2 regions of the Streptomyces sp. NPDC048590 genome follow, and region 2 is predicted to be linked to the other one. Evidence: riboswitches for the same ligand, from Rfam matches in the RefSeq annotation. Region 2 holds a riboswitch; the other holds the start of a gene.
The links. Region 2 has a riboswitch for glycine ahead of gcvT (glycine cleavage system aminomethyltransferase GcvT). Riboswitches for the same ligand answer to the same signal wherever they lie in the genome.
Positions count from the first base shown of each region.

Region 1: it holds a riboswitch for glycine, as region 2 does, so the genes downstream of both, gcvP (aminomethyl-transferring glycine dehydrogenase) here and gcvT (glycine cleavage system aminomethyltransferase GcvT) in region 2, are expected to answer to the same signal.

Region 1 covers NZ_JBICWC010000002.1:8,449-15,539, reverse strand. The annotation lists gene ACGFNN_RS04535 (glutamate-cysteine ligase family protein) at 1-84, opposite strand, end outside; gene ACGFNN_RS04530 (hypothetical protein) at 578-1,189, shown strand; gene ACGFNN_RS04525 (DUF5999 family protein) at 1,477-1,683, shown strand; gene gcvP (aminomethyl-transferring glycine dehydrogenase) at 1,745-4,630, opposite strand; glycine riboswitch at 4,824-4,920, opposite strand; gene ACGFNN_RS04515 (PRC-barrel domain-containing protein) at 5,054-5,431, shown strand; gene ACGFNN_RS04510 (DNA polymerase IV) at 5,347-6,801, opposite strand; gene ACGFNN_RS04505 (MerR family transcriptional regulator) at 6,877-7,091, opposite strand, start outside.
Region 2 covers NZ_JBICWC010000003.1:309,878-316,968, forward strand. The annotation lists gene ACGFNN_RS09675 (ABC transporter permease) at 1-964, opposite strand, end outside; gene ACGFNN_RS09680 (enhanced serine sensitivity protein SseB C-terminal domain-containing protein) at 1,321-2,073, opposite strand; gene ACGFNN_RS09685 (enhanced serine sensitivity protein SseB) at 2,309-3,085, opposite strand; gene ACGFNN_RS09690 (AAA family ATPase) at 3,309-3,998, opposite strand; glycine riboswitch at 4,185-4,282, shown strand; gene gcvT (glycine cleavage system aminomethyltransferase GcvT) at 4,448-5,581, shown strand; gene gcvH (glycine cleavage system protein GcvH) at 5,684-6,061, shown strand; gene glyA (serine hydroxymethyltransferase) at 6,080-7,091, shown strand, end outside.

The DNA.
Region 1 (7,091 bases), on a different contig from region 2:
CCCCGTCAGGCACTGGGTGAGCTTCTCGCGGTACGTCTGCCGATCGGACGGGGCAAAGGCACCCGCCACGACCTTCTCGCCCATCGAAGGGTCCCTCCTCGAGTGGGCGGCCCGCGGCACAGGCCGCTCGTATCACGATCGATAATGCCCCGGTGAGATGATCCGTAACGCCTCCACGCCTCACGCCTGCCCGGTAGTGTGGTGACGGAAGCCGGAGGCACATTCCGAAGGCATGAGGCATATGCAGGGTGCAAAATCGACTTGCACCGCTCGCACGCCGACGAGTTTGAGCCTACCGCCGGACCGGGAAAGTTCCTGACGGCAGGGTCCAGGAGGAGCCCGGATCCACATATTCGGCGTAATTCAAAGGCTCAAAAACACCTTGCGCGTAATATCTCGGACGAGTACCCGAAACACCGTGTGAACATTTGTCGTATAAACTCTGCGCACGAGGCAGAGAGTTGACGCATCGGCCCGTCCGCCCCGTCACCGGCCTTCCTCTGGCCCCGCACGCCGACAGCGCCGTCTGCACCCGCCCACGCACCACCGTGTCTCCGAAGTGAGAGGCGACCCACTTATGCCGCTGCATGTTTCTCCGGCCCCCGCGCCCGCACTGCGCAGCGTTCTCGCGGCACTCGGTTCTCCTACCGCAGTCCGCGAGTCCCACACGCCCGCTCTCCGGTCCGTCCAGGGATCGCTGAGCCCCGAACTACCCCTTCCCGTCCATGTCCTGGACCGGATCGTGCCCGACGAGGCAGCACCGCGCACCCGCCTGGCGGGCTGGCGCTTCCTGATCCGCAGCGGTGAGCGCGCAGTGGCCGCCGCGGACACCATGTGCACCGCCGACGGCTGGACCTTCTCGCACTTCTTCGAGGGCCCGTACATCGTCTCCACCGAACTCGCCGTCCGTCAGGCCGAGTCGACGAAGACGCCCTACCAGCCGCGTCTGCTGTCCGTGCCGGAGCTCTACATGTTCACGCTGTGGCTCCACCACGACATCGAGGACGACCCCGGCTCGGGCGCGCTCGCGCCGACCGACCTCCTGGTGCCCCTGGCACCGGCCCCGCCCGGGATCACGGCCTACCGCCCGCACCGCGTCGCGGACCTGCTCCCGGTGATGACCCTGCGCCTCGCGCCGCCGGCCCTTCCGGGCCTCCCGGAGCCCGGCCTGCTGGGCTCGCCCGCCTGACCCACGACCCAGGCGCCCCTCGCCGAGCCTCTCGGCGGGGGGCGCTCCACTGCCCGTCCGGACTAGTCCGGTCAGGTCACCCCGAACCATCCGAACGGACAGTGCAGTTGGATCGAACCGTCCGGCCGGGTGATGCGTCATGGGTGGAGAAGAGCAGCTGCCGCGAAATCCCTGCGGAGAGACGCCCGTAGGGCAACACTGGAACCGGACCGACTGATACGGGGGCGGCCATGAGCACATCGTCCAGCCGCAGGGCATTCGATTCGACGCAGCGAAAGAACCCATCCATGTGTAAGCACCAGCCACCCTGCCCGACCGCAGACTCCAACGACCGGGAAGCCGCCCGTCTGACGGCTCACCACCCGGAACAGGGCTGGAGCCTGCTGTGCAACGGCGTCCTGCTCTTCGAGGACACCGGTGAACTGCTCCCGGACGGGCAGGTCATCGCACCTCACCGCCCCCTGAGGAGCGGACAGGTGATGAAAGCCGCCTGACCGCGGCCGATGGAACACGGGGGCCGGCCGGAGACTTCTCCGTACCGGCCCCGACGCGTGCCTACTGGTCGTACGCGTCCAGCGGCGGGCAGGAACAGACCAGGTTGCGGTCGCCGAACGCCCCGTCGATACGCCGGACCGGCGGCCAGTACTTGTCCGACGGAGTCACCCCGGACGGGAAGACCGCCTCTTCACGGGTGTAGGCGTGCGCCCACTCCCCGCCGAGCGCACCGGCCGTGTGCGGAGCGTTGCGCAGCGGGTTGTCGTCCGCGCTCCACGCCCCGGAGGCGACCTTCTCGATCTCGGCGCGGATCGCGATCATCGTGTCGCAGAAACGGTCGAGCTCGGCGAGGTCCTCGCTCTCGGTCGGCTCGATCATCAGCGTCCCCGCCACCGGGAACGACATGGTCGGCGAGTGGAAGCCGTAGTCGATGAGCCGCTTGGCGACGTCGTCGATGCTCACCCCGGTCGCCTTGGAGATCGGCCGGAGATCCACGATGCACTCGTGCGCGACCAGACCCGCCGGGCCGTTGTACAGAATCGGGAAGTGCGGCTCGAGGCGCTTGGCGATGTAGTTGGCCGCGAGTACGGCCACCTGCGTCGCGCGCTTCAGGCCCTCGCCCCCCATCAGCCGTACGTAGGCCCACGAGATCGGCAGGATGCCCGCCGAACCCCACGGGGCGGCCGAGATCGGGCCGACACCCGTCTCCGGGCCGGCGGCGGGCTGCAGCGGGTGGTTGGGAAGGTACGGCGCCAGGTGGGCCCGTACGCCGACCGGCCCCACGCCCGGCCCGCCACCACCGTGCGGGATGCAGAAGGTCTTGTGCAGGTTCAGGTGCGAGACGTCGCCGCCGAAGTGGCCGGGCTTGGCGAGACCGACCAGCGCGTTGAGGTTGGCACCGTCCACGTAGACCTGACCGCCGGCGTCGTGCACCTCGCCGCAGATGTCCGCCACGTGCTCCTCGAAGACACCGTGGGTGGAGGGGTAGGTGATCATGAGGACGGCGAGCTCGTCGCGGTGCGTGGCGATCTTGTCCCTGAGGTCCGCGATGTCGACCTCGCCGTCGTCGGCGGTCTTCACCACGACGACCTTCATGCCGGCCATCACGGCGCTCGCGGCGTTGGTGCCGTGTGCGGAGGACGGGATCAGGCAGACGGTGCGCCCGTGATCACCGTTGGCACGGTGGTAGGCACGCACCGCCAGCAGCCCGGCGAACTCGCCCTGCGAACCCGCGTTGGGCTGGATCGAGACGGCGTCGTACCCCGTGACCTCGGCGAGGCGCTCCTCGAGCTCGCGGATGAGGGTGAGGAAGCCCTGCGCCTGCTCGGCCGGCGCGAAGGGGTGCAGTGCGCCGAACTCGGGCCAGGTGATCGACTCCATCTCGGCGGTCGCGTTGAGCTTCATCGTGCAGGAACCCAGCGGGATCATGCCCCGGTCCAGCGCGTAGTCGCGGTCGGCGAGCTTGCGCAGGTAACGCAGCATCGCCGTCTCGGACCGGTGCTGGTGGAAGACAGGGTGGGTGAGCACGGTGTCGGTGCGCAGCAGCTGCTCGGGCAGCGCGTCGGCGGACTCGGCGTCCAGTGCGTCGATGTCGCCGTCGGCCCCGAAGGCCGCCCAGACCGCCGCGACCTGGGCGCGGGTGGTGGTCTCGTCGCAGGCGATGGAGACGTGGTCGGCGTCGACCAGGCGGAGGTTGACCCCGCGCTCACGCGCGTCCGCCACGACCTCGGAGGCCTTGCCCGGGACGCGCACCGTGAGGGTGTCGAAGTACGCCTCGTGCACGACCGCCACACCGGCGGCACGCAGCCCCTCCGCCAGGATCGCCGCGAAGCGGTGGGTGCGGCGGGCGATCGTCCGCAGCCCCTCGGGGCCGTGGTAGACGGCGTACATGCCCGCCATGACGGCCAGCAGCACCTGCGCGGTGCAGATGTTGCTCGTGGCCTTCTCACGGCGGATGTGCTGCTCACGCGTCTGAAGCGCCAGCCGGTAGGCCTTGTTGCCGTCCGCGTCGACGGAGACACCGACGAGCCGCCCGGGAAGGCTGCGGGCGAACTTCTCACGTACGGCCATGAAGCCTGCGTGCGGTCCGCCGAAGCCCATCGGGACGCCGAAGCGCTGGGTGGTGCCGACCGCGATGTCCGCGCCCAGCTCACCCGGCGAGGTGAGCAGAGTGAGGGCCAGCAGGTCGGCGGCGACGGTGACGATCGCGCCGAGCTCGTGCGCCCGGTCGATGACGGGCTTGATGTCGCGGACGGCGCCTGAGGCGCCCGGGTACTGGAGCAGCACACCGAAGACGCCCCGCTCGGCCAGCTCGGCGGGGATGCCCTCGCCGAGGTCGGCGACGACCACCTCGACGCCGGTCGGCTCGGCGCGGGTCTCGATCACCGCGATGGTCTGCGGCAGGGTGTCGGCGTCCACCAGGAAGACGCCGCCCTTCACCTTGCCGACACGGCGGGCCAGGGCCATGGCCTCGGCGGCGGCGGTGCCCTCGTCGAGGAGGGAGGCGCCGGAGGTGGGCAGTCCGGTCAGGTCGGCGACCATCGTCTGGAAGTTGAGGAGGGCCTCCAGCCGGCCCTGGGAGATCTCCGGCTGGTACGGCGTGTAGGCCGTGTACCAGGCGGGGTTCTCCATGACGTTGCGCAGGATCACCGGCGGGGTGAAGGTGCCGTAGTAGCCCAGCCCGATCATCGGGGCGAGGACCTGGTTGCGGTCGGCGAGGCTGCGCAGCTCGGCCAGGACCTCGGCCTCGGTACGCGCTTCGGGAAGGTCCAGCGCCTCGGCACTCTTGATGACGTCGGGGACGGCGGCGGCGGTGAGCTCGTCGAGGGATCCGTAGCCGATCTGGGCCAGCATCTTCGCCTGAGCCTCGGCGTCGGGCCCGATGTGGCGCTGCTCGAAGGGAATGCCCTGCTCCAGCTGGGAGAGCGGAGTGCGACGGGGGGTCATGATGGAGGCCTCCTGGTCTGCCACGACCTGCGGGGGGCGCCACGGCGTGGCTGCCCGAACGGCCTCCCCCTCTGTCATCTCGACCTGAGAGCTTCACCGGCACGCCCCGGGGCACACCGGCTTTCACCGTCGGTGAGGGCGGCGCCCGCGGCGGCACATGCCGTACGGATTCCGCCCTGCTTTCCAGAGTGACCTCGTCCGTGCGGTACGGGGGCCTGAGAGATTCCGGGGAGGAGTTGCTCCTTCGGCGCCTCCGGAATGACTCCGGAGAACTCTCCCGCACAGGGTCAGCAGCCATGTCCCAGCCTACCAGCGGGGTCGCGGCAGGCCTTCTCGAGTGGCCGATGCCCGGGATCTGGCCTTTCGTAGAGCCTGTGGAGCAGTAGCGACCACCTGACGCAGTTGTGACCAGTGGGAGGCACCGTGCAGACCGACATCGATCCGCGCAGCCTGATCGGCCGCAAGGCCTTCGACCGTCGAGGTGCCAAGATCGGGACGGTGGACGAGGTCTATCTCGACGATGCCACCGGGGTCCCCGAGTGGGCCGCAGTACGTACCGGTCTCTTCACCAGGGACGCGTTCGTCCCTCTGGAGCCGAGCGAATTCGTCGACGGGGCACTCGTGATCCCCTTCGACCGGGCGCTGATCAAGGACGCCCCCGACTTCGGCGTGGGCCGCCACCTCTCCCCCGAGCAGGAACTGCAGCTGTACCGGCACTACGGCCTGGACGCCTCCCCCTCCCCCTCCGGCGGCAAGGGCCCCGACAGGGACTTCGGGAAGCTCGCCGGCCACGACGAGTAGTCCACCGGGTCCTTAACCAGGGGCAGCGGATCGGCCGGCCGCAGCTCGGGATCGTCGACGCGGAAGGTCCGCACCCTGCCGGGTGCCGTCCACGGTTCCTCGAACCGCACGGTGACCCGGCCGATGCCGCTGCCCTGCACCCATCCGTGACCGTGGACGTCGTGCCGTACATCGTGACCGGCGGACCAGCGGCGCTCCGCCGGTCTCTCCTCCAGGACCGGCCCGGCGGGCTCATCCGCCCCACCGCTCCCCTCGTCGTCACCCGGCCCGGTGGCGCTCCCGGCGGCATGCTCCGCTTCCGCGGCCTGGGCGAACAGATCCTCCTGGGTGAAGTCCGCCAGCCCCGTGACGCCGACCCCGAGCAGCCGTACGCCGCCGGTGGTGTCCACGGCCTCCAGAAGGCGCGCAGCGGCCTCTCTGACGACCGCGGGATCGTCGGTGGGGCCTCGCAGGGTCTCGGATCTGGTGAGCGTGGAGAAGTCGTACCTGCGGACCTTGAGGACCACGGTGCGCCCTGACCTGCCCGCGCCGCGCAGTCGGCCCACGCACCGGTCGGCGAGCCGCTCCACCTCGTGCCTGACCCGGACGCGGTCGTGAAGGTCGACGTCGAAGGTGTCCTCGACGGACACCGACTTGGCGTCCCGCTCGGCGACGACGGGCCGGTCGTCGTACCCCTGGGCCATGCGATGGAGCGCGACGCCGTGGGCCCTGCCCAGCAGGCGCACGAGTTCCGCCTCGCCCGCCTCGGCGAGGTGGCTGACAAGGGTCATTCCCGCCCGCCTGAGGTGGTCCCCCGTGGCCGGTCCCACGCCGGGAAGGATGCGCACGGACATCGGCGCGAGGAGCTCGCGCTCGGTACCGGGTTCGATCAGCAGCAGCCCGTCCGGCTTCGCCTCCTCCGAGGCGATCTTCGCCAGCATCTTGGACCCGGCGAGCCCCACGGAGCCGCTGAGTCCGGTGACAGCGCTGATCACCTCGCGCAACTGGGCGCCCACGGCACGCGCGGACGCCGTGTCGTCGGCGACACCACCGGCTTCCAGATCGACGAACGCCTCGTCCAGGCTGAGCGGCTCCACGAGCGGCGACAGCCTGCCCAGGAGTTCCATCACCTGGTCGCTCACCGTCCGGTAGAGCGCGAAGCGCGGCACCAGATAAGCGGCGTTGGGAGCGAGCCGCCTGGCCTGGGCCATCGGCATCGCCGAGTGCACACCCAGCCGTCGCGCCTCGTACGACGCGGTGGCGACCACTCCGCGCATCCCCAGGCCGCCCACCACCACCGGCTTGCCCCGCAGGCTGGGCTTCGCCGCCTGCTCCGCGGAGGCGTAGAAGGCATCCATGTCGAGATGCAGAATGGTCGGCGCGGCTCTCACGTGTACCGATGCTGCCCTACGCCACTGACATCCGGACCGCCCGGCACACGGACCTGGCCGGGCTCTCCCCGGTACTCAGCCGGCGCGATTACGCCGCCGCGCCAGTTCGTCGGCGGGATTGTGGCCGATGAGGGTCTCCCCCGTGTCCACACGCTCCCCGTGGAGCTGGGACAGCGCCGCGTCGACGTCCCGCCAGACGACCCCGACCGCGATTCCGAACACCCCCTGGCCCCCTTGCAGCAGGTTCACGACCTCGTCGGGCGAGGAGCACTCGTAGACGGTGGCTCCGT
Region 2 (7,091 bases):
GCAGCCCGTCCCCCAGCAGATTGAAGGCCAGCACGGTGAGGAAGATCGCCATGCCGGGGATGACCATGAACATCGGGTCCACCTCGTAGAGGTCGACCGCCTGCGTGAGCATGCCGCCCCAGGACGCCTGCGGCGGAGCGATACCGACGCCGAGGAACGACAGGGAGGCCTCGAAGAGGATGTTCGTGGGGATCAGCAGCGTCGCGTAGACCAGGATCGGCGCGATCAGGTTCGGCAGCAGTTCCCGGAAGAGGATGAACGGGCCCCGGGCGCCGAGGGACTTGGCGGCCTCGACGAACTCGCGCTCGCGCAGCGACAGGGTCTGCGCGCGGACGATACGGCCGATGTAGGGCCAGCTGAAGAACCCGATCACGAAGATCAGGACCGCGATCCGCAGGGTGAGTCCTTCCATCCCGAACGCTTCGCCCTGGAGGGAGGCGGAGATGGAGATCGCGAAGAGCAGCAGCGGGAAGGCGAGGAAGGTGTCCATCAGGCGGCTGATGAAGCTGTCCACCCAGCCGCCGTAGAAGCCGGCCACGACACCCATGACGACGCCGATGACGACGGACAGGATCGTGGAGCCGACGGCCACCACGAGGGAGACCCAGGAGCCTTCGAGGATGCGCGCCAGGATGTCGCGCCCGGTCTGCGGTTCCACACCGAGCGGATGGTCCCAGCTGATACCACCGAAGTCGCCCTTCGGCGCCAGCAGTACGGGGTCGACCAGGCTCTGGTTGAAGGCGTTGGGGTCGAGCCCGAGGAGCGACTGGAGCGGCTTCGACAGCAGAGCGGTCAGCACCAGCAGGATGACGACGACGCCACCGGCGACCGCGGCCTTGTCCCGCTTGAAGCGCGTCCAGGCGATGCGGCCGAGCGAACGGCCCTCGATCTCCTTGCGCCCGGCGCCTTCCAGCACCGTCTCGGGCCGCGCGTCCGCCCGGGTGGTCTCGATCGGTGCCGTCATGGCGCTGGGGACCCCTCTCGGCCGACGGTGGCCGGCCTGTGACCGCCGCTGTAGCGGCTCGTATCAAACGTTTTTCAAGTGGCGGCGCACGGCTGGGCGGACCCTGTTTCGAATGGAGGTCCGCCGGGCATGGAGCACTGCTGATGGGAGTCTTCAACCACTTTGCGATCACCCGCCAGACCTGACGGGGAATGTTTGCTCAAACGTGATGAGCACAGAGGGCTTCCGTTATCCGGACAACCGTGCTTGCTGAGCGGACCTCTCGGTCGCTAATCCGCCATAACGGACAGAGGCCGCAACAGCATTGAACAGGTGACCAACCACTCCACCGCCGACGCGCGGGGACTGACGCCGGATCAGTAGGGGCGCGGCGAATGCCCGGTGGCCGGAGGGTAGCCGTAGCCCGGAGCGCCGGTGGCCGGAGCGTGCGCCTCGCGGTCGTAGAACGGCCGGGCGTTGGCGTTCAGCCACATCGCGACCGGGTCGTACTCGTCGGACAGCGAGACCGTGGAGACCGGAAGCCCCTCGGGGACCACGCCGATCGACTGCCGCATCATCTCGCGCACGGAGTCCACGGAGGGGCGGCCGGTGTCGTAGAGGTCGAGGCCGATCGCGAGGTACGGGACACCGAGGGCCGGCTGCACCCAGGCGCGTCGCAACGCGCGGACGGCGGGGGTGCGGTGGGCGTTCTGCGACAGCAGGGCGTAGAACTGCGGGATCTCGACGGCCGGTTCGGTCAGCCGCAGCGGCCCGGCGGGCATCCGGTCAAGACCGGTGGCGATGCGCCGGAGGTCGAGCCAGGGGATGCCCACCCCGCCGCCCGGGGCGTGCGGGTTGAGCCAGATGCCCCAGCGGTCGGGGAAGAGGGAACGGGCGATGTCACGGCCGGTGGTGACCTCGTGGGCCCTGGTCCAGCCGCTCGCCGAGAGCTCCTGGGCGGAGGTCACGCACGGGGCGTAACCCAGGCCGTCGACCTCCATGTTGCCGTACTGGGCGTCCGGGGAACCGGCCGTTCCGTGCCACAGGAGCATCCACACCTGGCCGTCCGCCAGGGAGCGCAGCAGTTCCTCGTACGTGTCGAGGCGCCCGGGGGCCACCTGGCGCAGCATGCGCTCGACATCTCCCCGAGCTCCCGGCTCCGCCCGAGCGGGAAAGACCCCACCGGCCGCCCCCGCGCCAGACGCACTCACCCTGGGTCCCACCCCTCGTAGATCCGCTGTTCCCGCACGCTTCTCGGCGCCGTGCGCCGCTCCCGGGCACACGGGGCGGCCGCTCTCATCCAACCAGCTTATGCGCCGCCCCTGACACCGTCTTGACGCCACGTGGTCGTACGCACATACGGACTCAGTGGCCGTCGTACCGGTAGAACGGGCGCACCTTGTCCCGCATCCAGTCGCCGACCGGGTCCTGGGTCACGTCGAGCATGAGGAGACTGACCGGCCAGGGCGCCTGCACCCGGCCGAGCGCGCGCCCCAGGGCGTCCAGCGGAACGCTCTGCGCGACGGCGTTCGGGGCGAGGCCCTCGACCGCGACGAAGAGGACGGGGCTGTCGCCCTCGATGCTGGCGAGGGCCCTGCGCGCGGTGCCTGTCACACCGGTCGCCCGGAACTCGGCGGACACCTCGGCGAGGAAGTCGACGGGGTCCTCCTTCCAGTCGGGCTCGTAGAGCCTGACCCGGCCGCCGCTCGCGGGGCCGTCCAGCGGTGTGCGCCCGGACCTGCAGAGCTCCGCGACCGCCGCCGGGGGCAGCGGCACTCCGACGGCACCGCCCGGGTTGACCGCTATCCCGAGCTGCGGAGGGAGCCCGCGGGCGAAGTCGCGCGCGGGGGCGACGGTGAAGGAGAGGTGGGAGCCGACGCACTGGAGGAACTGCGCCTCCGAGCTGAACACGGGGACATAGGCCCCGCCGCCGATGTCGACCGTCGGGAGGTCGAGGTCGGCGCTGTCCGGCCCGCCACCGTTGGGCAGCGGCACCCAGACCTGGCTGCGTCCCAGGACCTCGACCAGCCGGCCTCCGGACTCGGGGACGCCGAGCGCGGCGCTCAGCACCTCCTCGAGCTCGTTGGCCGGCCATCCGGACGACGGATGCAACGGGCCCTGGGCCTGAGCCGGAATGTCCACGGTGTCTGTGTCCCTTTCTCGCCATGCGGTGCGGCTGAAACCTTAGACCGGCTCACCCCGGGAGGGCAGTGCCGCCTGCCGGACGGCACCACCCCGTCCACCGCGCCATCCACCATCCGGACACCCGGACCGAGGGCCGCGAACTGTGCGTATGCGAACGGTGACGCGTCCGGGCCGCCGTCCGGAACACGGCACACCGCGGGCGCACCCGTCCCGGACCGCTTCATTCCACCCCGGGCCGTGGTGCGGGGAAGGAGATCCGGCCGATCGCCGTGGCCGTCTCGCGGTCGAGCAGGACCGCCGAGGCGCACCCCGGCGGCAGCAGGCCGCGTTCGATGCCGCGCAGCAGTCGCCCGACCGCCCGCCTGTGACGGGCGAAGGCGTACCCCGAGACCCCTCTCCCCCGCTCCCGCTGACCCTGCCGGGCCACGTCCGGAGGGACGTCGAGCAGGACGAGGTGCAGAGCACCTCCCCGCCGCAGCGCCTCCCGGGCCAGCCAGCGCCGCACCCAGGTCTGCGTACCGCAGTCGTGCACGACGACCGACCCGCCGGAGCGCAGGGCTCGCCGGAGCCCTGCGTAGTGGGCGACGCGCGCCAGGGGCCGGTAGAGGGCGTACGGGAGTAAGGCGGGCAGGACGGCCTCCCAGCGGTCCCGGGTGTCCTGGGAGTCGATCGCGTGGTCCCGGACGGTCCGCCGGATCAGCGTCGACTTGCCGCTGCCGGGCAGTCCGGAGACCACCACGACGTCACCCGCCGCGAAGTCCAGGACGCGGACCCCCCGGCCGGCGGCGCCCCTGAGGTCACACACCACCTCCGGCCGCCCGCCGCCCGCCTCGCGCTCGGGCGCGCCCGGCTGCCGGGGCATCGCGCCGCTTGCCGCCCCCGCGATGCTCGCGTAGTGCTGCGATGTCATCGTCATCCCCCTGCCGAGTCACCCGCCGACCTGCACATGGACCTGCCCAAGAAGTGTAAAGAAAAGGTAATGCGGGACAACCGCTCCCTCGCCGACGTGTCGCGCCCCACCCCACTACGGACCTGGCCGTCCCACTCTCCCGCAAGCCGTGCGATGATGACCCCGCCAAACTGCATACCGGCCGTTTGAATCCGCGCGGGAGAGTCCCGGTCACCGTGTGCGCCGGGCGCCGAAGGAGCAAGTTCCTCCCTTGAATCTCTCAGGCCCCGTACCGCGTGGATGAGGCAGATCTGAAAAGCGGGCCGCCCTGCGGCCCCACCCAAGGTGCAAGCCGAGCCTGACGGGGTGACCCGTCCGGACCCGTTCAGGGGCTCTCGGCGAACCTCTCAGGTTCCGATGACAGATGGGGAGGGAACCGCCCCCTGTCGTCATGCCCTGGAGCCATGTCCATGAGCACTGCCCCGAGCGCCCCCCGTCACACCGCCCTCGACGCCCTGCACCGGTCGCTGGGCGCCACCATGACCGACTTCGCGGGCTGGGACATGCCGCTGCGGTACGCCAGCGAGCGCGACGAGCACAACGCCGTGCGCACCCGGGCCGGACTGTTCGACCTGTCGCACATGGGCGAGATCACCGTCACCGGGCCGCAGGCGGCCGCCTTCCTGAGCTACGCGCTGGTCGGGAACATCGCCACCGTCGGCGTGGGCCGGGCCCGCTACACGATGATCGTGGCGGAGGACGGCGGAATCCTGGACGACCTGATCGTCTACCGCCTCCACGACACCGGGGCCCCCGAGTACATGGTGGTCGCCAACGCGGGCAACGCCCAGCTCGTCCTGGACACCCTGACCGCCCGCGCCGGGGACTTCGACGCGGAGGTACGCGACGACCGCGAGGCCTACGCGCTCCTCGCCGTCCAGGGCCCGGACTCGCCCGCCGTACTGAAGTCGGTCACCGACGCCGACCTGGACGGACTGAAGTACTACGCCGGTCTCCCCGGCACCGTCGCCGGCGTCCCCGCGCTCATCGCCCGTACGGGCTACACGGGCGAGGACGGGTTCGAGCTCTTCGTCGCGCCCGAGCACGCGGAGGAGCTGTGGAAGGCGCTGACCGAGGCCGGGGCCCCGTACGACCTGATCCCCTGCGGGCTCTCCTGCCGCGACACGCTCCGCCTGGAGGCGGGCATGCCGCTGTACGGGCACGAGCTGACGACCGCGCTGACCCCCTTCGACGCCGGCCTGGGCAGGGTCGTGAAGTTCGAGAAGGAAGGCGACTTCGTCGGCCGCGAGGCGCTCGCCGCCGCCGCGGAGCGCGCGGAGAGCGCGCCGCCCCGCAAGCTCGTCGGCCTGATCGCCGAGGGCCGCCGGGTCCCGCGTGCCGGCTTCTCCGTCGTCGTGGACGGGAAGGTCGTGGGCGAGGTCACCTCCGGAGCCCCGTCGCCCACCCTGGGCAAGCCGATCGCCATGGCCTACGTGGACGCGGCGCACGCCGAGCCCGGTACGGAGGGTGTCGGCGTCGACATCCGGGGCACGCACGAGCCGTACGAGGTCGTGGCACTGCCTTTCTACAAGCGCCGTAAGTGAGCCGCGGGCGTCGCGCCGGCCACGGCCACGTGACGCATTCGTGTCTCACACCGCAAGACCACCGTTCATCAGCACTCCCCCGCGTACAGGAGAATTCAGGTCATGAGCAACCCCCAGCAGCTGCGGTACAGCAAGGAGCACGAGTGGCTGTCGGCCCTCGAGGACGGCGTGGCCACGGTCGGCATCACCGAGTTCGCGGCCAACGCGCTCGGTGACGTCGTCTACGCCCAGCTCCCGGAGGTCGGTGACACGGTGACCGCGGGCGAGACCTGCGGTGAGCTGGAGTCGACCAAGTCGGTCAGCGACCTGTACTCGCCGGTGACCGGCGAGGTGACCGCGGCGAACCAGGACGTCGTCGACGACCCGTCGCTGGTGAACTCCGCCCCCTTCGAGGGCGGCTGGCTGTTCAAGGTGCGCGTCGCACAGGAGCCGGACGATCTCCTGTCCGCCGACGAGTACACCGCGTTCTCCGGCAACTGAGACCCTAGGGACCCCCTGATGTCGCTTCTCAACTCCTCCCTCCACGAGCTGGACCCGGACGTCGCCGCCGCCGTCGACGCCGAGCTCCACCGTCAGCAGTCCACCCTCGAGATGATCGCCTCGGAGAACTTCGCTCCGGTCGCGGTCATGGAGGCGCAGGGCTCCGTCCTGACCAACAAGTACGCCGAGGGCTACCCCGGCCGCCGCTACTACGGCGGGTGCGAGCACGTCGACGTGGTCGAGCAGATCGCGATCGACCGCATCAAGGCGCTCTTCGGCGCCGAGGCCGCGAACGTCCAGCCGCACTCGGGTGCGCAGGCCAACGCCGCCGCGATGTTCGCGCTGCTCAAGCCGGGCGACACGATCATGGGTCTGAACCTGGCCCACGGCGGTCACCTGACCCACGGCATGAAGATCAACTTCTCCGGCAAGCTCTACAACGTGGTCCCGTACCACGTCGACGACACCGGTGTCGTGGACATGGCCGAGGTGGAGCGCCTGGCCAAGGAGTCGAAGCCGAAGCTCATCGTGGCCGGCTGGTCCGCCTACCCGCGCCAGCTGGACTTCGCCGCCTTCCGCCGGATCGCGGACGAGGTCGGCGCCTACCTGATGGTCGACATGGCGCACTTCGCCGGTCTGGTCGCCGCGGGCCTGCACCCCAACCCGGTGCCGCACGCCCACGTCGTCACCACCACCACCCACAAGACCCTCGGCGGTCCGCGCGGTGGTGTCATCCTGTCGACCCAGGAGCTCGCCAAGAAGATCAACTCGGCGGTCTTCCCCGGTCAGCAGGGCGGCCCGCTGGAGCACGTGATCGCGGCCAAGGCCGTCTCCTTCAAGGTCGCGGCGACCGAGGAGTTCAAGGAGCGCCAGCAGCGCACCCTGGAAGGCGCCCGCATCCTCGCCGAGCGCCTGGTTCAGCCCGACGTCACCGAGGTGGGCGTGTCCGTCCTCTCCGGCGGCACGGACGTGCACCTGGTCCTGGTCGACCTGCGCAACTCCGAGCTGGACGGCCAGCAGGCCGAGGACC